Regions from separate parts of the Marinomonas sp. GJ51-14 genome, predicted to be linked through region 3. Evidence: predicted binding sites of a transcription regulator. Region 3 holds the regulator's gene; each other region holds the start of a gene.

Region 1 (7,383 bases), 1.1 Mb from region 3:
GAGTTAAACTCAAACCATAAGTTTGTAGTAAGTAACGCAAACTAGTAGAAACTAAAGCACTGGCTAAAAACCAGCCAGCAACATTCATACTAATACTGTGTGGTAATGTTTCTGTTGGTAAAGAAACACTCAGTAATACAAAACCAGCCACAAGTAATTGAATACTGGTTAATGCTAAAGCATGCATGCGCATTAAAAATCGAGAAAGAAGATTAAGCTGGAACGCTATAGCAATTGCAGTCCCTAAAAAATATAAATGCGCTAACTCAAAACTCAAACCATTACCAAGTGCTAAAAATGCCAAACCGACAACGGCAACAGGCAAAGCTACCCATATACTCATAGGTGGTCGAATACCAAATATAAGACGACCAATAATAGGTACGAAAACAACACCAAGACAGGTAATAAAAGCCCCCACACCAAGATTAGTACCTTTATCAAGCCCCGTTATCCAGCTCATCATAGCAACGCCCATGACAACACCAATCAAGATAGCTTGTTTAAAATCCTCCCATTTGATACCACGGAAGTATTTTCGACCAATAAGAAACAGAACAAAGCCAGCAAGAATAAATCGTGTCGCCATAAAAAATAGCGGCGGCAAGCCAACCAAGGCTTCTTTTGAGAAAATCCAACCAAAACCTGCCAAAATAGTCACTAAAATCAAAATCAGCTCTGCTTTAAAACTCCCCCTTGCTTCACAAATATTCCTTATAAATACGACGTAATATTAAGTAGAAAAAAACACCTGAGTGTACCAAGAAGTTAAAATAGAAAAGCGGGAAATAAAAAGAAAATCCACAAAAAAGCCCACACTACCCTTTTCAAACTATAAGTATTTCAAAGACAGTCTCTAAACCGTCAGACTAAAATACAAATTATTTGAAACAGTAATATGGGCTTCATTACAAAGTGTCATTTAGACACTTTACTATATTAATTTCCATCTAACTTAAGATGAAAGCCTCGAACTACTTAACCGCTTTAGGCCAGGAAAACACAATAGAGATAATCCCAGCGAGCCCTAATAACCAGCTGTATTGGACATAACCCACTAGTGACAATGGCGAAACACTGGCCAAAGAAGATGCTAATAAAATCTGTGCACCATAAGGTAAAATGCCTTGAGTAACACAGGAAAAAATATCCAATAAACTCGCACTACGTTTTGGATCAACGTTATATTTCGTTGCAATATCTTTAGCGACAGAGCCATTAATTAGAATAGAAACCGTATTATTTGCTGTGCAAAAATTTGTGAGTGCAACTGAGGCACTGATACTCAACTCTCCAGCACGAGTAGAGCCCTCTTTAGCCCCCAAAGCTCGACTAATGCGTTCGATGGCACCAACCAACCAATTCAAACCACCTTGAGACTTCATCAAAGCACCAAGACCACCGATCAACAAAGACAAGATCAAGATTTCCTGCATACTGCTGTAGCCAGAATAAATATCAGCAGACCAAGACGCGACAGAATAATCAGCTTGTGCAACGAAACCAATAACCCCCGCCAGTACGATGCCGCTAAACAACACCAAGATAACGTTAACACCTGCAATAGCAAGTCCTAACACAGCAACATAAGGTAATACGCGAATCAAATCATACTCTTTTATATCTGTAATCTGAGCATTTGAACTTTGAAAGAACAGCCACACCAAGGTCACAATTGCCGCTGGCAAAGCGATTTTAAAGTTCATACGGAACTTGTCTCGCATCTCACAACCCTGCGTTCGTGTTGCTGCAATGGTAGTGTCCGAAATGATCGACAAGTTATCACCGAACATGGCACCACCAATCACCGTACCGACGGTCAGTAAAAGAGGAAGATCCGCTGCTTCTGCAACGCCAATGGCAATCGGAGCAATTGCCGCGATAGTGCCCATTGATGTTCCCATCGATGTTGCGACAAACGCCGTAATAACAAACAAACCCGGCAATAATAGAGATGCAGGAACAATACTCAAACCAAAGTTTACTGTTGCATCAACGCCACCAATACTTTTGGCAACACTGGCAAAAGCACCCGCCAATAGATAAATCAAAATCATGGTGATAATAGTGTTATCACCAACCCCCTTGATAAAGGTTTCAATACGCTGATTAAAATTGCCTTTGCCTAATAAAACGGCCAAAGCAATGGCAGGTAAAATCGCAACGGGAGCGGAAATTTGATAGAAGGCAAAATCCACACCTTCAGATTGATACCAAAGCCCACTGCCTACAAAAAGAACAAGAAAGAGTAACAGAGGCAAAAGTGCCAAAGGAGATTTAGAATTCATATAGTCTGAAGTTTCCAGATTGTATTTAAAGAAAAATGCAACGCTTATGACGTTGCATTCCAGTTAGGAGGCGGATGATAATAAAATGACTATGCGGATACTAATAATTAATTGTCATGAAGATCATCAATTTAGATATAATAAAAACATATTATGATAGCGACGTTAAGATCAAAAGGTAATAAACATCATTTTATGGTTTAGTGACATCGTGCCCATAAACAGAATCCAGTTTAGATTGAATAACATCAGGTATAAAGTGAGACGCGGCCTGCAAAGCTTTCAACTTCAATTTCCCCAATACACCGCCATGCATGTGATACAAGCTCGCATTAGCTTTGGACATTTTTTGAATTTTAGTGGCGCGTGGTTTACGAATTTTTTCGTACTCAACCAAAGCTTCTGACATTTTGTAGCCCGCTACGCATTTTGCCAATACATAAGCATCTTCAATCGCCATCGCCGCCCCCTGCGCCATAAAGGGCAACATAGGATGACAAGCATCACCAAGTAAAACCACACGACCTTGGTGCCATGTAGGAAGTTCATCGCGACCATTTAATGCCCATAAAAAAGTGCTACTCGCAGCAGCCAGTAATTCAGTAACTTCAGGGTGCCATCCAGAAAAGCTTTGTTTGAGCGCTTCTATATCCCCCTCTTCTCGCCATGATTCAGACGTCCAATCATTACGCTCTTCGACCGCGACAAAATTGACATACTCGCCACCACGTAAATAGTAGCTAACGAAATGACGATTCGGCCCAACCCAAACACAGGCGTCCGGTTTTATATCAACGCTTAAGTCACTCACAGGAATAACGCCACGCCATGCGACTTGCCCCATAAAAGTCGCTTTTTGACGACCTAACATTTGCTCACGGATTTTAGAGCGAATGCCATCCGCTCCGATCAACAAGTCCGCTATCAGTTCTTGTCCATCGTCTAAAAATAAACTGACTTGGTTTTCTTCTGTATTTTCCTTATAACCTGTCACCGTGGCGCCAAGCATTAATTCGATACCGGCCTCTATACAAGCCTGAACCAAAACACCGTGTAAGTCCGCTCGATGCAAATGCCAATAAGGTGCTCCATAACGATTGATGGTTTTCTCAGCCAAAGGGATTTCAAGGTAATATTCACCAGTTTTAAAGTCTCGCATCGTGGCTCGTTGAGGAACAAAAGCACACGGCTGCAATGCCGATTCCAAACCGAGTTCACGGAGCACTTTAAAAGCATTAGGACTAATCTGTAAGCCAGCCCCAACCTCACCTAAGCGCTTGGTTTGCTCACAAACCATCACATCAAAACCCTGCTTTGCCATCGCTAGTGCAGAACACAATCCGCCGATACCCGCCCCAGCAATAATGACTCGACTCACCTGCTCCACTTTCTTTTCCTTTCTATTAACAATGCGTTGATAAAGTTTGAACACAATAGTAGCGAATTACACCTTTAGTAAAACAGATCTATATCATCCAGATAAAAATCAAATATTCACTATATTGATCAATAGCATGGCTCGATACTTGCTTTATCTACAAATAGTAGCGCATTGTTACTGTGACCTACCAATTAAGACAAGACAACACAAAGGCCAAGACTGGTCTAGTATTAAAAAGGAAACAATTCTCCCTAATATGGGGCGAGCGCACAAAAACCGCCCATAAAAATGTACATAATTACAGCGCCTAGCTCCGGTTTGGTAAAGAGAACGAGGTATACATGGATACATTAACAAGCCAATACCAATCATCTGATTTCTTTGATGAATTAATTGATGACAAAGGAGCCCCTAGAGCTCCTGCAAAACAACTTCTAGGATATTTAGACAGTCTTTCAGAAGAGGAATTAGAAAAACGTCGTACAACCGCTGAAGTGACCATACAAGAAATGGGCATCAGTTTTACGGTTTATACCGAAGAAGGCAACATAGACAGAGCCTGGCCCTTCGACATAGTGCCACGAACCATACAAGCTTCCGATTGGAAAATCGCTGAAGCTGGCTTAAAACAACGACTTACCGCGCTAAACCTTTTCATTAATGATCTTTACCACGATCAAAACGTCATCAAAGACGGCATTATTCCCGAACACATTATAAAAGACTCGAAGAACTTCAGACCAGAGTGCGTTGGTGTCTCTCCTGCTTATGGCGTTTGGGCACATATTTGCGGTACTGATTTGGTGCGTGATGAATACGGCGACTTTTACGTATTAGAGGATAACTTGCGCGTCCCTTCTGGTGTGTCTTATATGCTAGAGAACCGTGCGATCACAAAACGCGTTTTACCTGAATTATTTGAAAACGAATCCATACTGCCAATCAATAATTATACCTCCCAATTATTTGATACCTTGGCCTCACTATCTCCTAGAGACATAGAAAACCCTGAAATAGTGGTATTAACCCCAGGAATTTATAATTCGGCCTATTTCGAACATGCTTTTCTAGCCCAACAAATGGGTACTGAGTTGGTCGAGGGTAGCGACTTATATGTCGATACCGACGACTGCGTTTACATGAAAACCATCGATGGCCCTGAACGTGTCGACGTTATTTATCGTCGCATTGATGATTTATTTATTGACCCAGAAGTATTCGACAGCGAATCAGTTCTTGGTGTTGCGGGGTTGATGCGCGCATGGCGCAATGGCAACGTGGCCCTAGCCAATGCTCCTGGTGCTGGCGTTGCCGACGACAAAGTTGTCTACGCTTATGTTCCTGAGATTATCCGTTACTATCTGAACGAGGAGCCTATTCTTAAAAACGTAGAAACCTTCCTATGTGATGATCCAGAGCAACGTGCGTATGTATTGGAGAATCTGGATAAGTTAGTCGTCAAACCCGCTAATGAATCCGGCGGCTACGGCATGCTAGTTGGCCCACATTCAACGAAAAAAGAACAAGCGTTATTCGCTGAATTAATCACCAAACATCCTCGTAACTACATTGCTCAACCGACGTTAAAACTATCGACGGCACCCACCTTGATTTCGAAAGGTGTTTTAGAGCCTCGTCATTTAGACCTTCGCCCTTTCATACTGCAAGCCAAAGAGACGTATGTCACCACAGGCGGTTTAACTCGCGTGGCAATGAAAAAAGGTTCCTTGGTCGTGAACTCGTCCCAAGGTGGTGGTAGTAAAGACACTTGGATCGTTGAAACGAAGGGGCAATAATCATGTTATCTAGAGTCGCAGAACGCTTATATTGGAGCGCACGGTATTTGGAACGCGTTGAAAACATTGCTCGTTTAGTCAGTGTATACGACGATTTATTATTTGACTTACCCAAAGATATTGAAGTGTCTTGGTATAATTTAATCGAAATCCTCAGTGGTGAAGAGTTCTTTGAGCAACGCTACAAGGTTAAAGACGAGCGTAATGTGGTGAAGTTTTTATTAGCGGATGACACCAATGCCAGCTCCATGCTGTCCTCACTCAAAATGGTTCGAGAAAACATTCGAACAACTCGTGATGTGGTGCCTAAAGAAACCTGGGAACTGATTAACGAGCTAGATCTATACGCTCAAAAAAATATCAAACAAGGCATTAACCGCTCAGAACGACATCTTTTCTTGAATACCATCATTGAAGGCTGCCAAAAAATCATAGGTCTTTTCGCTGGTGCAATGAGTCGGGATTCAGGTTGGAATTTTTTGATCATGGGTCGCTATCTTGAACGTGCTGACATGGGCACACGAATTCTAGATGCAGCAGTTTCCTTGATGCTGCAATCTGAACCTGAAGCCAGAATTCAGCTTGGGCAAGTAACCTGGTCAAAAGTACTCAAATCTCAAAGTGCCTATTTGGATTATCGCCGTACCGTCAGAACCTCAATCAATGGTGCAAAAGCCACAACATTCTTAATGAATGATCCTTGTTTCCCACGAAGCTTAGATTATTGTTTTGCTCAAATCAGTGAAGCGGCAAAAAAACTGCCACGTTCCAAAAGTATTGTGACCCAAACAAATAAGATTTTTGAGTTTAAATACCCTCTTTCAAGTTCAGAAGATTTAAACGAAGACTTTCACAACCACCTTAACGAATTACAAATTGCCATTATTGAAATCAACCAGAAGATCACTGAAAACTGGTTTCAATTTAGGCAGGGAGACGCTGCATGACTATTAGAGTCGCGATACAGCACAAAACCACCTATGAGTTTGATCGCTTTGTTAACGTCGCTCCGCATGTTTTAAGACTACAACCTGCGGCGCATTCTCGTACCAAGATCCATGATTACTCCTTAACTGTCTTGCCTGAAAAGCATTTCATTAATGTACAACAAGATCCATTTGGGAATTTCCAAACTCGTTTAGTCTTCCCGGAAAAAACCAATAAACTTGAGTTTATGGTAGAAGTGATTGCCGATATGACGGTAATTAATCCATTCGATTTCTTTGTAGAAAGCTACGCGGAAACGTTTCCATTTGCTTATAAAAAGGAACTCAAAAAAGAACTAGAACCTTATTTACAAGTGACCGAGTCTTGCCCTTTATTGGATAAGTGGTTATCTACGGTTGACCGTAAAAGCACACCAACCAATGACTTTCTAGTGGCCATAAACAGTCGACTAGCGGGGGATATTGGTTACGGCATTCGTTTAGAACCCGGCGTGCAAACTTGCGAAGAAACACTGACACTGAAGAAAGGTTCTTGTCGTGATACCTCGTGGTTACTCGTGCAAATTCTTCGTAGTCTTGGTCTGGCGGCACGTTTTGCGTCTGGCTACTTGGTTCAACTTACCTCAGACGTAAAAGCGCTTGATGGCCCTTCAGGTCCAGAAGAAGATTTCACTGATTTGCACGCATGGTGTGAAGTGTTTTTACCTGGTGCAGGTTGGGTAGGACTAGATCCAACCTCTGGCTTATTCGCTGGCGAAGGTCATATTCCTTTGGCTTGTACGCCAGAACCCGCATCCGCAGCCCCTATTACCGGTCTGATTGATGAGTGTGAATGCGAATTTAGCTACAGCAACATAGTAACGCGTATCCACGAAGACCCGCGAGTCACTAAGCCTTATGCAGAAGGCGAATGGGAAACGATTAAAGCCTTAGGTTATGCGGTTGACGCAGAACTTGAACAAGGTGATGTT
Region 2 (7,383 bases), 1.3 Mb from region 3:
TAGACTCTCGATACCCATTTGGCGAATTCAGCACACGCGCCGAATTGGATTTAATCTACGCACAAATAGAGGCTGGCGAACATATCGCAGCCCACGCTACAGCAGAAAGATTTATAAAAAATCATCCAGAGCATGACTCACTTGGTTATGCTTATTATATGCGAGCTCTATCTACCTATAAGGGTGCAGAAAGCTTGTTATCACGTTACTTAGACCAAGATCCAAGTGAAAGAGATGCAAAAGAACTATCTAAAGCATTTAATGAACTTGCCGACTTCACTTCTCGTTTCCCGAATAACACCTACGCACCTGATGCAAAAGCAAGAATGTATTATTTGCGTGAAATGGTCGCACGACATGAGTTAACGGTAGCTAGCTATTATTTAAAAAGAAAAGCGCCTCTTTCAGCATTACGCCGAAGCCAAGAAGTGATTAAGAATTACCCAAGCACGGCTGCAGTAGAAGATGCTCTCGCCATTAATGTTCAATCCTATAACGACCTACAGCAAACAAGTTTGGCACAAGCAAGCTTAATGGTTTTGAAGCAAAGCTTCCCGGATTCCTTACACATAGATAAAGAAGGAAATTTCATTCAACTTGAACTTCCAAGTGATGCAGATCCAAGCTTTCTTTATTGGATTACATTTGGGTTAATTGATTAATAGAAAATCTAAATAGCAGGGAAGAAGATAGTTTCTTGCCCTGCTTCCCACGGTGATATTTTCTTCATAACTATTTTTTTAAAGACATCTGAATTTAGAAAATAATTTAACCAGTTTTTTACATGGTTATATTCAGACAATTGAAACCAATCAGAACGGACTGCAGCAAATTGACGCACGAATGGAAAAATAGCAATATCAGCAAGACAACATTCATCACCAAATAAAAAAACTCGTTTCCCCAAACGCTTATCTAAACGTTTCAAGAAAATCTCCCCTTTATTACGATAATGCGCTTCACTAAATTCAGGAAATCGATCTGCATATTTATAGCGATCTAGCCAATATTTAAAAAATCGATCGTTATACCTAACCCAGACCATCATGTTATTTCTCTGCACTATCGATTCCGGCCAGAGAGCACGAGACACTGGAGATTCATAAAACTGTGATAAAGCCCATAACATAATATCTAAGCTTTCTGGATATCTAACACCTTCAGCATCAATCAACTGAGGAACGCTAGAGCGCCCCCCAAAGACAATAGAGCTTGTGGCTTAGATTTTAAGGAAACCTCTCTCAATTCAACAGAGGCATCTAAAATAGCAATGGTATATCTCGCTCTGATTGCATATGGGCAGCGTCTAAATGAATACAGTATAGGTAACAAGAAGACTCCAAAATTATTTATCAAAAAATATTAAATTAAACATCTGTAAAATAAAAAACCATACAACTCAAACGGCCCACATGGAAAGAGAAACGCTAAAGTGTATGGTTTATCTAGATAAACTCAATTAAGCAATGGTTACATTTTCAGCCAGTGGCCCCTTCTGCCCTTGAGTCACTTCAAAAGACACTTTCTGGCCTTCCAGTAAAGTAAGACGGCCACTGCCATTTATTGCTCGAAAGTGAACAAAAACATCCGGACCATCTTCTTGCTCAATAAAACCAAATCCTTTTTCATCATTAAACCATTTAACAATACCAAATACTAAATGTGCAGACATATTAATTTCCTTTTAATAATAATGAGAAAGCAAAGGTTAACTGAATATAAAAGAAACCAAAATAGAAGTTCTTTATATTTCATTTTCAATGTCTACTATTTTTAATAACTCTTTATTTAACGCCTATAAGAACACTTAAGAATAAAAACCAAAAAACACCACATTAGTGCACTAAGCAATAAAAAAGCACCAAACATAAGCGTTAGTGGAACATTTTTTGCTTATCCGTAAAGAATCCAAAGTAAAAACATATAAAAACAAACAAAAAGAGCACAAAAGGGGCAATTAGAAATACAAACATCCCATTTTGGTGCAACAAACAGGAGAGGAACGTGATTCCCACAAGCAATGCAGTAGAAACTTTAATCTCAAGCTCAAACACTCTTTTCATATTACTCGGTGCCATCATGGTTTTTGCCATGCACGCAGGTTTTGCTTTTTTAGAAGTTGGTACTGTCCGTCATAAGAACCAAGTTAATGCATTAGTTAAAATCATGACTGATTTTGCAGTTTCAGCACTTGTGTACTTTTTCGTTGGGTATCAAATTGCTTATGGAATAAATTTTTTTGACAGTGCCGTAATCCTGTCACAGGAGCATGGATATAAATTAGTTAAGTTTTTCTTCCTAATGACATTTGCAGCAGCCATACCAGCAATTATTTCTGGTGGTGTTGCAGAGCGAGCGAAATTTTACCCTATGCTAATATCAGCTGCCGCCATTGTTGGTATTGCTTATCCATTTATGGAAGGTATCGCATGGAATGGTAATTATGGTATTCAAGACTGGCTAGAAAATCAATTTGGTGCGCCCTTCCACGACTTTGCAGGGTCTATTGTCGTGCATGCTTTTGGAGGCTGGGTCGCCCTCGCTGCGATAATATTACTTGGCACTCGAAACGGACGCTTTAGGCATGGAAAGCTTGTTGCGTTCGCACCATCAAACATTCCTTTTCTCGCCCTAGGCGCCTGGATTCTATGCATAGGTTGGTTTGGTTTTAACGTAATGTCTGCTCAAACACTTGACGGTATCAGTGGTTTAGTTGCTGTTAATTCCCTTATGGCAATGGTTGGAGGCATTATTGCCGCCATGATTTTTGGTAAAAATGATCCTGGCTTTATCCATAACGGTCCACTAGCAGGATTAGTTGCTGTGTGTTCTGGATCAGACATTATGCATCCTATTGGCGCGCTAATAACAGGCGTATTCGCTGGTGCTATTTTTACACTCCTATTCACATACATTCAGAAAAAATTCAAACATACGGACGATGTACTGGGCGTATGGCCTTTACATGGAGTATGCGGCTTATGGGGAGGAATCGCTACTGGATTCTTCGGATCTGAAGTCATGGGCGGCCTAGGAGGCGTTAGCGTCGCATCTCAATTAATAGGTAGTCTAGGCGGAGCACTTTTCGCAGTACTAAGTGGTTTTATCGTTTACGGTGCCGTAAAAGCCATTAGTGGCTTACGTCTTAATGAAGAAGATGAGTTTAATGGTGCAGATTTATCTATCCATAAAATAGGCTCCATCGGTAAAGAATAAAACAAGAAAAATCAGTACTGTTTTAACAAAGTTATTATTTGGATGAATTAAAACAGTACTGTGCTTTCTTACAACAATCTTTTCCTACTCTGATAAAGCTGGATATAATGTTTTATTTAAAGGGATAAAAAGAGCGTTATATGAAGATTTGGCTACTCACTCACACTGAAGAATTGAAAAAGTCGTCTGGAACAGGAAAGTTAGTAAAAAACGTACTTGGAAATGATTGCAAAATCATTGAATGGTCCAGAATATCTCCCGAACAAACGATCCTAGATTTATCCCCAGTCAACACTCTTCTTATCTATCCATGTGAAGAAGAGCAAAATACATTATCAATCACCCCTCAGGAAGTCCCTGATAATATCATTATTATTGATGGAACTTGGCAACAAGCTAAAAAAATATACAACAGATCCCCCTATCTAAAAAAGTTCCCGCATTATGAAATAAAAGGAGTTAAGTCAGTTTATAGCAAACGTCGAAATCAAAAGAATACAGGCCTATGCACTGCAGAAGTGGCTATCCATATATTAGCAGCACACCAACGCCCAGAAGCTGCCCAACTATCAAAGCAATTTTTCGAATTTAATCAGTAACACAAACTTTAATTTCACCTAGATGCTCAACCCAAGCAAGCATTTCATCACCAACAACAACTGAACCTACGTTTTCAGGCGTTCCTGTCATTATCAAATCCCCTGCACATAGCTCAAACACCTCAGAAAGCTTACAGATAACTTCTTCGATGGACCAAGTAAGATTTGAAACGTGGCTAATTTGTTCAAGCTGACCATTTACTTTTAGGCCTATTTCACCTCTAGAAACACAATTAGAAAGCTGGTCGCTTTTTAAAACAATAGGACTAATCGGCGCAGATTGATCAAATGATTTTCCAACTTCCCATGGACGACCTTTCTTTTTTGCTTGAGCCTGAAGATCCCGTCTTGTCATATCCAAACCAACAGCATAACCAAGAACCGCATCTTGCGCTTGTTTCATAGTTAAATTGGCTCCTCCCTTTCCTATAGCGACCACCAACTCAACTTCGTATTCAAACTGAGTTGTCGACATGGGGTAGGAAATATTAGCTTGTTCTAAAAAATCGACCGGAACGACATTTGAGGCATCTTTAGCAAAAAAGAAAGGCGGGTCTCTTTCTGGGTCATCCCCCATTTCTTTGGAGTGCTCGGCATAATTACGCCCAACACAATAAACACGACCAACAGGTAGAACTTGATCACTATCGGCTATAGGTAAAAAAACACGTTTTTGTTCGGGTACAATATACTTCACACAAACCTCTACTCAAAACTTATACCTAAGTGGTAAATATAAGCTAAAAATGACCTGATTTTATCCAAATAAAACAGGTTAACTCCACAGACCAAAGATCCAATGAAAAATTTGGCTCCCTAAACCAATCACCTGAAACCATCACCCTATCACCGTATTTTGCTTGACCTGAAATGACAAATAACTCAACAGAACACGACAGCTCTAACTGATTTAAAATATTATTAGTGCCATTCATACGAACAAGCCAAACCCGTTCCTCTCCATAGCAATACAGTGCTAAAACCTCGTCATTATCAGAAAACCATATATTAGGTGTGTCAACATACACCTGATTAAGATCAGACTCTTGAAATTGATGTAATTTCACAAGCAAAAGACAACCTTCTGCACTATGAGGAGCATGACTACTTCCAGGAGGATTTCTAAAGTAACTACCAGCTTTGTAATCACCTTTTTCATCAGAAAAAACACCTTGCAACACAAGAATTTCTTCGCCTAAAGGGTGGGGGTGAGAACGAAATACTGACCCAGCTTCATAACGGACTAAACTCGTTGCATGACCACGCTCAGACTCTTCTCTTGCTAATGGTTTTCTGTGAACACCAGACATGGGACTGGCAATCCAATCAGTCTCATTGGTATGTATAAAGACTGTTTGAGCAAAATCCATGTTAAGCATAATCAGGTGCCAAGCAAATAGTGAAGAATTAGTTTAACGGTTTGCTTAAATAACAATCAAGCCATTCTTTACAATACACTTACTTATCACCAAGAATAAAAAAAGGCACTAAGTGTTTCCACTTAGTGCCAAAATGTTCCAACAATCAATCTACAAGATAAAATTATGGAACCTTGAATGATCACACTTAACATAAGGTTCCTTAGGAGGAACCTTAGAGTAAATAAAATCGCTATATAAGGATCTTAGAAACCGTAATAAACACCAACGGCAGTTGTTGCATCTTCATCTTCGCCAAGCTGACCAACTTCACCGTAAACATAAACATTAGAAGCTAGGTTATAAGTAACACCTGCAGCATATTCGTTATAGTCATCATCAGAATCAGGAGAAACAACTTGTGCTGAAGCGTAAAGATCGCCAGCACCATAGCCATAGCGAGTTGCTAAACCTACAATATCTTGTACATCTGTAGTTGACTCAGTTTTAGCTGATACAGATAAGGCTGGTGATACCTGATAACTAACTGCGAAACCAATTGTTTCGTCATCACCATCATCAAGAGAGTCATAACCTGCAGCAATAGTAAGCGCATCAACGCTGTATTGAGCAACAAGTGTTATCGCGTTACCATCACCATTTGCAGCATTAACTTGTGAAGAAGCTTGTAATTCAAGACCATTAAAAGAAGGCGAGAAGTAAGCAATAGTGTCACCTTCATCAGTAAGATCAGCACTAGCAACGCCAAGGTTTTCAAATTGATCAACAGCATCTTGAATAGCATTGTTATAAACACTATCAAAAGAACCTGCTTGAACTTTACCAAAGTTACCCTGTAAGCCAACAAACGCTTGGTCAAGACCTAGAGTAACATTTCCTTTTTCATCAGCATCTGCTTCTAGCTCATACTTGAAAAAAGCGGTTAAATCTTCATCTATTTTAGTTTCGCCTTTAAAACCAAAAGTCGAACCATTATCTGCAAAATCACCAGTACCTTCAGTATCTGTAATTGCGTACTGAATGTTACCGTAAATATCAACTGTAGAGCCTTCTGCTGCATAAGCAGATACAGACGCAAGAGCAGCACTTGATACTGCTATAGCAATAATTGATTTTTTCATTCTCGTTTCCCTTTTTTAATGTTTGCACTTTTTCTTATAAGCGCTTGATGTAAGCAAGCAACAAGCAAACAATCTAAACTTTTTGCAGAAATAGACAACCACATGCGTGATGGTTGCATGATTTATTCGTTATCTGTGCTTTTTTTGTGAAATATAAGATATAAAAAGGATTTCTAAACACAAAAAAATCCAGAAAAAATAAAATAAAACCTTTTTTTCATATAGTTATCTATTTTCATGCATATGAAATATGTAGAAAAATATTAAATTAAATTAGATCAGAAACGGCTAATTCGAAAGAATTACGTCAAGAAATCAGCAGGAAGCAAAAAAAACACAATGAAAAACGCTGGAATAGGTAGAACTACATACAAAAATGAGGAAATAGAGGGTTTGAATAACCCTCAAAAATCAAGAAATGCGATTACCACATCAAATCATCTGGAATTTGAAAGTCTGCGTAAGGATCATCATCAACACTTTCTACACGGTTATTACAAACTAATATATAAGATGAATCACGCTCATTAATTTTTACCGCAACAGGTTCTGGTATAATTTCATACTGCTGATCAAGCTTCGCAATCGCCAAGTGACCTCGGCTCAAATCATTATGCATAGCCTGACTAATATATAACTGCTTAACTTTTTTACTATCTGTAAAATGATAAGCGATATCACCATCGTCTTTACGAATTCGATTTTGTTCAATCATCTGACGAATCTGGCCTTGAACCGCTTTTTGTTCAGCAATCTTTTGACGCTCAAGATTCAACGCTCGATCTTTTTCTATTTTTTTAACTCTTTGACGTTTAAGCTCCTCCCGCTTATCTAGTTCATCTTCAGCAGTAGCTGTCGCCTTACCTTTTTTTACTTGCTGTTTATGCTGTAACTTTTCAGCTTTAAGTTTTTTAACTTTTTTCTTATCAACAAGCCCAACACCAAGTAATTGTTCTTGTAATGATTTCGCAGCCATTGTTATCACCTTCATTATTTCCTAATACTTAAAAGTATAAGAAAGCATTTCTATATTTCAATCACGCCCTACAAAAACAAAAAAAGCGACTT
Region 3 (7,383 bases):
CATGGGAACCTATATTAAAAAGATAGTAGCGAGGCCGAGAAAAGATAGAAAACCTACCACGTCGGTCACTGTTGTCAAAATTACGCTGCCAGCCAATGCGGGATCTACGCCAATTTTTTTTAAGAAAATCGGCAGAAGTGTACCAGTGGTCGCCGCAAATAGCAGATTTATTATCGTAGCAGCAGCAATGATATAGGCAATCTTTATGTTGTCAAACCAAAGTGCAGTAAGTGCGGCGATAACTGTTGCCCATAATAGACCATTAAGAAGGCCAACAATAAGCTCTCTGTTTAATAGCCAGCGAGTATTGGTAGCACCAATTTGATCTAGGGCAATACCGCGAATAACGAGAGTTAATACCTGTGATCCGGCAATCCCTCCCATACTTGCCACAATAGGCATCAAAATAGCTAGGGCAACAACTTGGTCAAGGGTGTTTTGAAATAAGCCAATCACATAAGAAGCGATGAAGGCTGTAATTAGATTAACACCAAGCCATACGGCGCGCCTTTTGGTTGTTTTCATGATGGGGGAGAAAGTATCCTCATCATCATCAAGTCCAGCCATACTTAACATGGAGTGTTCAGCTTCATCACGAATGACATCCACCACATCATCAATAGTAATACGACCTAATAGTTTCTTGCTTTTACCATCAATTACAGGAGCTGAGACAAGATCCATTTTTTCAAATAGTTGTGCTACTTCACTGGCTGTGGTTTCTGCTTCTATAACGGTAAACTCTGTTTCCATGATGTCGCGAACGGTCGCGTTAGCATCTGACACTAATAATTTTGTAAGGGGTAGCGTTCCTAATAATCGGTCGGAACGACTGACAACCAATAGATTGTCTGTCATATCTGGTAATGTGTTATGCCTACGTAAGTAGCGAAAAACAATGTCTATGGTAATGTTGGGACGGATAGTGATGGTGTCCGTGTTCATCAAGCCGCCGGCAGAATCTTCTGAGTAGCTTAATAGTGCTTCTACTCGCATCCTGTCCTGCGTGGTCATTGACGCAAGTACTTCTTTTACAATCGTTTCTGGAAGGTGTTGAAGTAAATCGGCGAGGTCATCACTCTCAAAATTTTCAGAGACAGCAATAAGTCGCTCAGTATCCATGCTTTTCATGAAATGAGCGCCAATATCTTCACTTAGATACTGTAGGACTTCGCCTTCGTTTTTTGTGTCTATTAGCTCCCAGAGAAGTTTTCGCTCTTTTGGTGGGGAGGACTCTAATAGTCTAGCAACATCTTGTGCGGGTAAGGCTCCGTTAAGTAAATAACGGATCTGCATTGTGGTACCGGATTCGAGTGATTCGGTGACCGTTTGAAGGTGGGCTAAAGTCGTTTTTTTCTGACATGTAGGTTTTACTCGTCTTCACCAAAACGATTATTAATTAGCTCAATAATAGCTTTAATAGCTTCCTCTTCATCTTCTCCATTTGTTTTTACTAATATTTCCGTGCCTTTACCAGCAGCCAGCATCATCATTGCCATGATGCTTTTTCCATCTACATTACGGCCTTCTTTTTCAATGGTGATATCGCAAGAGAAGCGAGTGGTCGTTTCTACAAGTTTCCCGGCGGCACGGGCATGCAAGCCTAATTTATTGATGATTGTAACAGACACTTCTTGCATGTATTTGTCCTATATTAATGACTCAAATATATTAAATAGATCTTCATTAGTTTGAGCAGTTCGTAATTTATCTAGTGCCTGAGGGGATTGGGCAAGTTCAGCAATCTGGGCAAGCGTTGCTAAATGTTCATCACATTCATGGGGGGGAACAATTAATGCAAAAATGAGATCAACAGCTCTTTTGTCAATTGAATCAAAATCAATAGGATTTTGTAGTGACATAACCACAATTGCAGTATGGTTTGCTGATTCTAGGCGGCAGTGTGGAATGGCTATACCATTACCAATGCCTGTGCTGCCAAGTTTTTCTCGTCCTAATAGTGCATCATATACGGCTTCATTATCGCAATGGAGGCGATTTGATGCTACTTCAGACAAGCTTTCTAGAACGCGTTTTTTACTAACAATATCTTGCTTTGCTAAAACTAGCTCAGCTTTTAATAATGATTTTAATGACATATTAAAATGGTATCCGTTTAGATCAATCGCTTACGTTCATTGGAAGGAGGGATGTTCATCGCCTCACGATATTTGGCAACAGTTCGTCGTGCAACCTGTATGCCTTGGTCAGCCAATATAGTGGCTAGCTTATTATCACTTAATGGTTTTTTCGCAGGCTCATCAGCAACAAGCTTTTTAATCATAGCTCGTATTGCGGTAGAAGAACATTCTCCTCCAGATGCTGTATTAACATGGCTTGAGAAGAAATATTTAAGTTCAAAAATACCTTTAGGGGTGTGCATATATTTCTGTGTTGTCACCCTGGATATTGTCGATTCATGCATGCCAACTTCTTCGGCAACATCATGAAGGACCATAGGTTTCATTGCTTCTTCACCTAATTCGAAGAAATCAATTTGTCTGCTAACAATGCAACTGGCTACTTTTAATAATGTCTCATTTCTGCTTTGTAAACTCTTCATAAACCATTTGGCTTCTTGAAGAGACGTTTTAATATAGCTTACATCTTCAGTTGTTGCGGCTGATGTTGTGGCCATTGCAGAATAGGTTTCGTTAATTTTAATCGGTGGGAGTGCGTCATTATTTAGTTCCACCTGCCAAGTCCCATTGCGTTTTTTCACCGATACGTCTGGGATAACATAATCTGTATCGTCTACATCAATGACTGAACCCGGACGCGGATTAAGTTGCTGGATTAAATCAACAACTTCTTTTAGTGCTTCATCTTTGAGTTTTGTTTTGCGGCTTAGTTGGACAAAGTCGCGGTTACCCAGTAAAGGTAAATAATGGTCAATAAGGTTGTGAGTGCTTTTATAAAGCGGATGATTTTGAAATGCTTCTAGTTGCACTAATAGGGAGTCACGTAAATCAATCGAGCAAACACCAACAGGGTCAAAACGTTGTAATCGATGCTGCACGGCAACCACTTCTTCTATATCTAAGTCTTCTAGCTCAACGCCAAGTGATTCCCAAATTTCATCTGTTGATATACTGAGATAGCCATCGGGTTGAACACATTCAATAATGGCATAGGCGATTTCAATGTCTCTATCAGACATATGAGTTAGGTTTAATTGCCAGATTAAATGATCTTGGATGCTTTCTGCTGGAGCATTACGGCTTTCAAAATCACTATCACCCTCATAACTATTGTTATCACTTACTGCAGCTGAACTTTGATACGTGTCATCCCAGTTACTATCGATGGATAATTCTTCCGGAATGTTTTCCGTCCATTCAGACTCTACGCGAGCTTCTTCACTGGTACTTGCATCAAGGACAGTGTCAGTGCTTTTAGATTCAATGCTGGCTGGTATTTCATTATGAAGTTGTTCGTCATCATCTAGTTCAAGAAGAGGGTTTGATTCAAGGAATTCATGTATTTCTTGTTTTAAATCTAACGTAGAAAGCTGCAGCAAGCGGATGGCTTGTTGCAGTTGTGGTGTCATGGTCAGCTGTTGACCGAGTTTTAATTGTAAAGACTGCTTCATAGAGCAACTCTTCTTGTTTGAGTGAATTGGAACAAGTTATGCATACTACTCCCTTTCTATAGTAATGATAAGGGGTTACAAGCGGAAGTCGTCACCTAAATAGACCTTTTTGACTTGTTCATTATTGATGACCGTATCCGCATCTCCTGACGCAATGATATAGCCGTTACCAACAATGTAGGCCTTATCACAGATATCGAGTGTCTCCCGGACGTTATGATCGGTAATTAAGACACCGATGCCACTTTCTTGAAGGTGTTTGATTATCAGTTTGATATCACCTACAGAAATTGGGTCTACACCGGCGAAAGGCTCATCCAGTAATATAAATTTGGGGTTCATTGCAACAGCTCTTGCAATTTCAACTCTTCGACGCTCACCACCAGACAGTGCCATACCTAGGTTTTTCCGAATGTGAGTAATGTGAAATTCTTCTAAAAGGTCTTCCAGCCTAGAATGTTGTTCAGCTGTTGTTAATTTTTTACGAGTTTCTAATATGGCTAAAATGTTATCTTCGACAGACATTTTGCGAAAGATAGAGGCTTCTTGAGGTAAGTAGCCAATACCTTTTTGGGCTCGAGTGTGCATGGCGTTATTAGTAATATCATTACCATCAATAAATATGCCGCCAGCATCGTTGGCGACCATGCCAACTATCATATAAAAACAGGTCGTTTTGCCTGCGCCATTAGGGCCAAGTAAGCCAACAGCTTGTCCTGATTCAACAGATATGGAAACGTCTTTTACGACCTGTCTCTTTTTATAGCTCTTTGCTAGGTTTCTTGCTTCTAGTAAGGCCATCTATTTTGTTGCCTTAGGTGCTTGAGGTTGTAGTGTCATAGATACACGTCCTGTGTCTTTTTTCTCAGCATTAAACGTACCATCATCTATCATATAAAGAATGTAGTCGGCTGCAATAGAGTTTTGCATGCGACTTAAATAGCCGTTACCCATGATTTCAAGTTTGGATTCGCTAGTTGAATAATGGATTTCATCACCTTTACTGATAACTATGTTGCCGCTCCAGTCTACCTGTTGGCTGAATTTTGCAGGTGAACCGCTTGCTTCTAGGCTGGTGAATTTGCGAGAGCTTTGATCTGTTGAGACTCTTAGATATTGAGCTTCGATCTCAATAGAGCCTTGTTTAATGAATACATTGCCTTTATAAATCGCTTCGCCTGTATTTTGGTCGAATGAAGCTTCATCAGCTTGAATTTCTAATGGTTTATTCGTGTCATCAGGAAGTGCGTAAGCATATTGGCCGATTAAAGCTGAGGTAAGCAAAGCGCTAAAGTTAATAAGCTGTTTCATATTTTCCTCGTACAGATCCTGTCATGATGACTTCTTCTGAATTTATAAAAGTGGTAATTGTATCAGCAGAGGTTTCTCCTTGAGTAGAGAAAAGCTTGGCATTTCCACTGCTTGTTAGTGATTGTTTTTTATCTAGGTAGTGAACGCTATCTGCACTGAGAGAGATATCTTCAGATGTCAGGTACTTTTTTGTCGCGTTAGCATTTTCTGTTAATAGGATATCATTACTTCCGTCTTCAATAACCCCTTTATCTGCTCTTGCACTCCAACTGCCGGACTTTGAATTGCGTTTTGTGTCAGGTTTTTCTAATAAAGTCTTCGATTCGTTGATGTAGTGAAGAGTCTGATCCGCATTGGTTTCTTCTATTAAAAAGCCATCATTATCAAACCTTTTTACTGTTACCTTTGTAATGAAGTAATCCGGTGAGCTTTTTAGTGATTCTGTTTTTACCAAATTTTGTGTTGGTTTCGAACCATACCAAAACAAAAAGGCAGCCAATGCAAATACAATGACAAAAAGCGAAAATGATTTTAATGAAAATAATTTGTTAATGTTGAACATTACATTGAACTACTTGTACTAATGATGAATAAATACATGGCATAAGAGGCTAGTAGTGGTAAACCTATCCATTTGGGTATGCTATTGTTTTTACTTTTCTTAAATAAATAGATAGCTAAAGCCAACGCTACAGTTAGTCCTAGTACCCATGGATAATCCCTGCTAAGGATATTTGCGTCAACTAGACCTGGAGCAATTAAAGCTGGCAAAGGCAATACCGTAGCGAGGTTGAAGATGTTAGAGCCTAAAATATTACCAATTGCAATATCGTGGTGACCTTTTCTCACGCTGCTTACTGATGCTGCCAACTCAGGAAGGCTGGTGCCAATAGCGACAATTGTTAGGCCAATAACCAGCTCACTAACGCCAAGGTTGGTTGCAATGCCAATTGCCCCCCAAACTAATAATTTAGAACTGCCTATTAGTACTACAAGGCCAATAAGGGCCATGATTAAAGACTTTATGATAGATGTTCCATCATCTTCAGGTAACTCTTCTTCTAGTTGGCTTTTTAAATCTTTACTGCCTCGTAATAAGATACTTAGCACAATGACGAAGGCGATAATTAATATGGCACCATCCCATACAGTGAGATGCTGGTCGTAAAGTAGAAAGCCGGTGAGAAATGTGACAGCTAAAACAAGAGGAACTTCCTTTGTTGATAATCCAGGTGCAATTGGGATAGCTGAGAATAATAAAGTGACGCCCAAAACGAGGGCGATGTTCGCAATATTTGAACCAAGCACGTTTCCAACTGCGATTTCTGGTGCATTATCAAATGCAGCTATAGCGGAAACAACCATTTCTGGTGCAGAGGTTCCTAGAGCCACTAGTGTTATGCCAATAACCATTGGATTGACGTTGAGCTTTTCGGCTACTAGAGCTGAGTTTTCTATAAATTTATCGGAGCTAACGACTAAAAGGATTAACCCTGAAATTAGGGCGATTGAAAATAGCAACATGGTATTGAAATTACTCATAAAAACAGAGGCTACCATTTAATGAGGTTTGAGGTTGAAATTCAAGACTTGATCGAAGAAACAAGTTGAATTTAGCCAGCGTGAGATTTTATTTGTGAGAGGGCGGTGATAGTATCTGTTGATATTAGACAAGGATTAAAAGGTGTATCAGTGGTAGATGCTTATATAAATGTCCAGGATCTGAGTTTTTCTAGAGGGGATCATGTTATTTATGAAAACATTTCTCTTACTATTCCTCGTGGTAAAATTACAGCCGTTATGGGACCGAGTGGTACAGGTAAAACAACGTTATTACGATTGATTGCCGCGCAGCTCATGCCGGATCAAGGTACTATTTTAGTTGATGGGCAAAATGTTCATGAATTATCTCGCTCTGACCTTTATAAGGTTAGAAAGAAGATGGGTATGCTCTTTCAGAGCGGGGCCTTGTTTAGTGATATGTCGGTAGAGGAAAATGTGGCTTTTCCTATGGAGGAGCATACTAAATTAAGCCGAGATGAAATCCATCGGATCGTGTCTGAAAAATTACAGAGTGTTGGTTTGCGTGGTGCTGCTAAATTAATGCCTGCAGAATTGTCTGGAGGCATGGCTCGTCGTGTAGCTTTGGCTCGGGCGATCGCTTTAGATCCTGATTTAGTTATGTATGATGAACCTTTTACTGGTCAAGATCCTATTTCTAAAGGGGTTTTAGTTAAGCTTATTCGCCAACTTAATGATTCTGCCAAAATTACGTCAGTTTTAGTGTCCCATGATGTTGATGAGTCCTTGTCTATTGCTGATCATGTTTGTATTTTGGCTGGTGGGGGGTAATAGCAGAAGGTTCAGCGGAAGAAATACGAGCATCTAATGATCCTCAAGTCAAACAGTTCTTAAATGGTGAGCCTGATGGTCCGGTTCCTTTTCATTATCCTGAGGCAGAATTTTCCAATAAGGTGGCG

Evidence for each region. The regulator sigma-54, encoded in region 3, starts transcription at its own class of promoters, with help from an activator protein. The targets are predictions, from matches to a motif close to TGGCACNNNNNTTGCTNT.
Region 1: a site for sigma-54 is predicted at 3,804-3,821, ahead of AC0L3Y_RS08235 (circularly permuted type 2 ATP-grasp protein). Genes of this name have one in related genera too.
Region 2: a site for sigma-54 is predicted at 1,879-1,896, ahead of AC0L3Y_RS07520 (ammonium transporter). Genes of this name have one in related genera too.

The regions. Positions count from the first base shown of each region.
Region 1 is NZ_CM147879.1:1,708,269-1,715,651, reverse strand. Features, by position in the region: gene AC0L3Y_RS08250 (DMT family transporter) at 1-670, opposite strand, end outside; gene AC0L3Y_RS08245 (Na+/H+ antiporter NhaC family protein) at 975-2,288, opposite strand; gene AC0L3Y_RS08240 (FAD-dependent monooxygenase) at 2,482-3,666, opposite strand; gene AC0L3Y_RS08235 (circularly permuted type 2 ATP-grasp protein) at 4,011-5,465, shown strand; gene AC0L3Y_RS08230 (alpha-E domain-containing protein) at 5,468-6,412, shown strand; gene AC0L3Y_RS08225 (transglutaminase family protein) at 6,409-7,383, shown strand, end outside.
Region 2 is NZ_CM147879.1:1,545,027-1,552,409, reverse strand. Features, by position in the region: gene AC0L3Y_RS07540 (outer membrane protein assembly factor BamD) at 1-662, shown strand, start outside; gene AC0L3Y_RS07535 (glutathione S-transferase C-terminal domain-containing protein) at 671-1,174, opposite strand; gene AC0L3Y_RS07530 (glutathione S-transferase N-terminal domain-containing protein) at 1,171-1,332, opposite strand; gene AC0L3Y_RS07525 (cold-shock protein) at 1,460-1,672, opposite strand; gene AC0L3Y_RS07520 (ammonium transporter) at 2,005-3,216, shown strand; gene AC0L3Y_RS07515 (tRNA-uridine aminocarboxypropyltransferase) at 3,357-3,815, shown strand; gene AC0L3Y_RS07510 (fumarylacetoacetate hydrolase family protein) at 3,805-4,512, opposite strand; gene AC0L3Y_RS07505 (cupin domain-containing protein) at 4,556-5,194, opposite strand; gene AC0L3Y_RS07500 (porin) at 5,440-6,315, opposite strand; gene AC0L3Y_RS07495 (DUF2058 domain-containing protein) at 6,740-7,291, opposite strand.
Region 3 is NZ_CM147879.1:2,809,887-2,817,269, forward strand. Features, by position in the region: gene yjgA (ribosome biogenesis factor YjgA) at 1-3, opposite strand, end outside; gene mgtE (magnesium transporter) at 10-1,296, opposite strand; gene AC0L3Y_RS13370 (HPr family phosphocarrier protein) at 1,371-1,640, opposite strand; gene ptsN (PTS IIA-like nitrogen regulatory protein PtsN) at 1,650-2,099, opposite strand; gene AC0L3Y_RS13380 (RNA polymerase factor sigma-54) at 2,117-3,592, opposite strand; gene lptB (LPS export ABC transporter ATP-binding protein) at 3,668-4,393, opposite strand; gene lptA (lipopolysaccharide transport periplasmic protein LptA) at 4,394-4,903, opposite strand; gene lptC (LPS export ABC transporter periplasmic protein LptC) at 4,887-5,465, opposite strand; gene AC0L3Y_RS13400 (calcium/sodium antiporter) at 5,465-6,445, opposite strand; partial or broken gene AC0L3Y_RS13405 (ABC transporter ATP-binding protein) at 6,596-7,383, shown strand, end outside.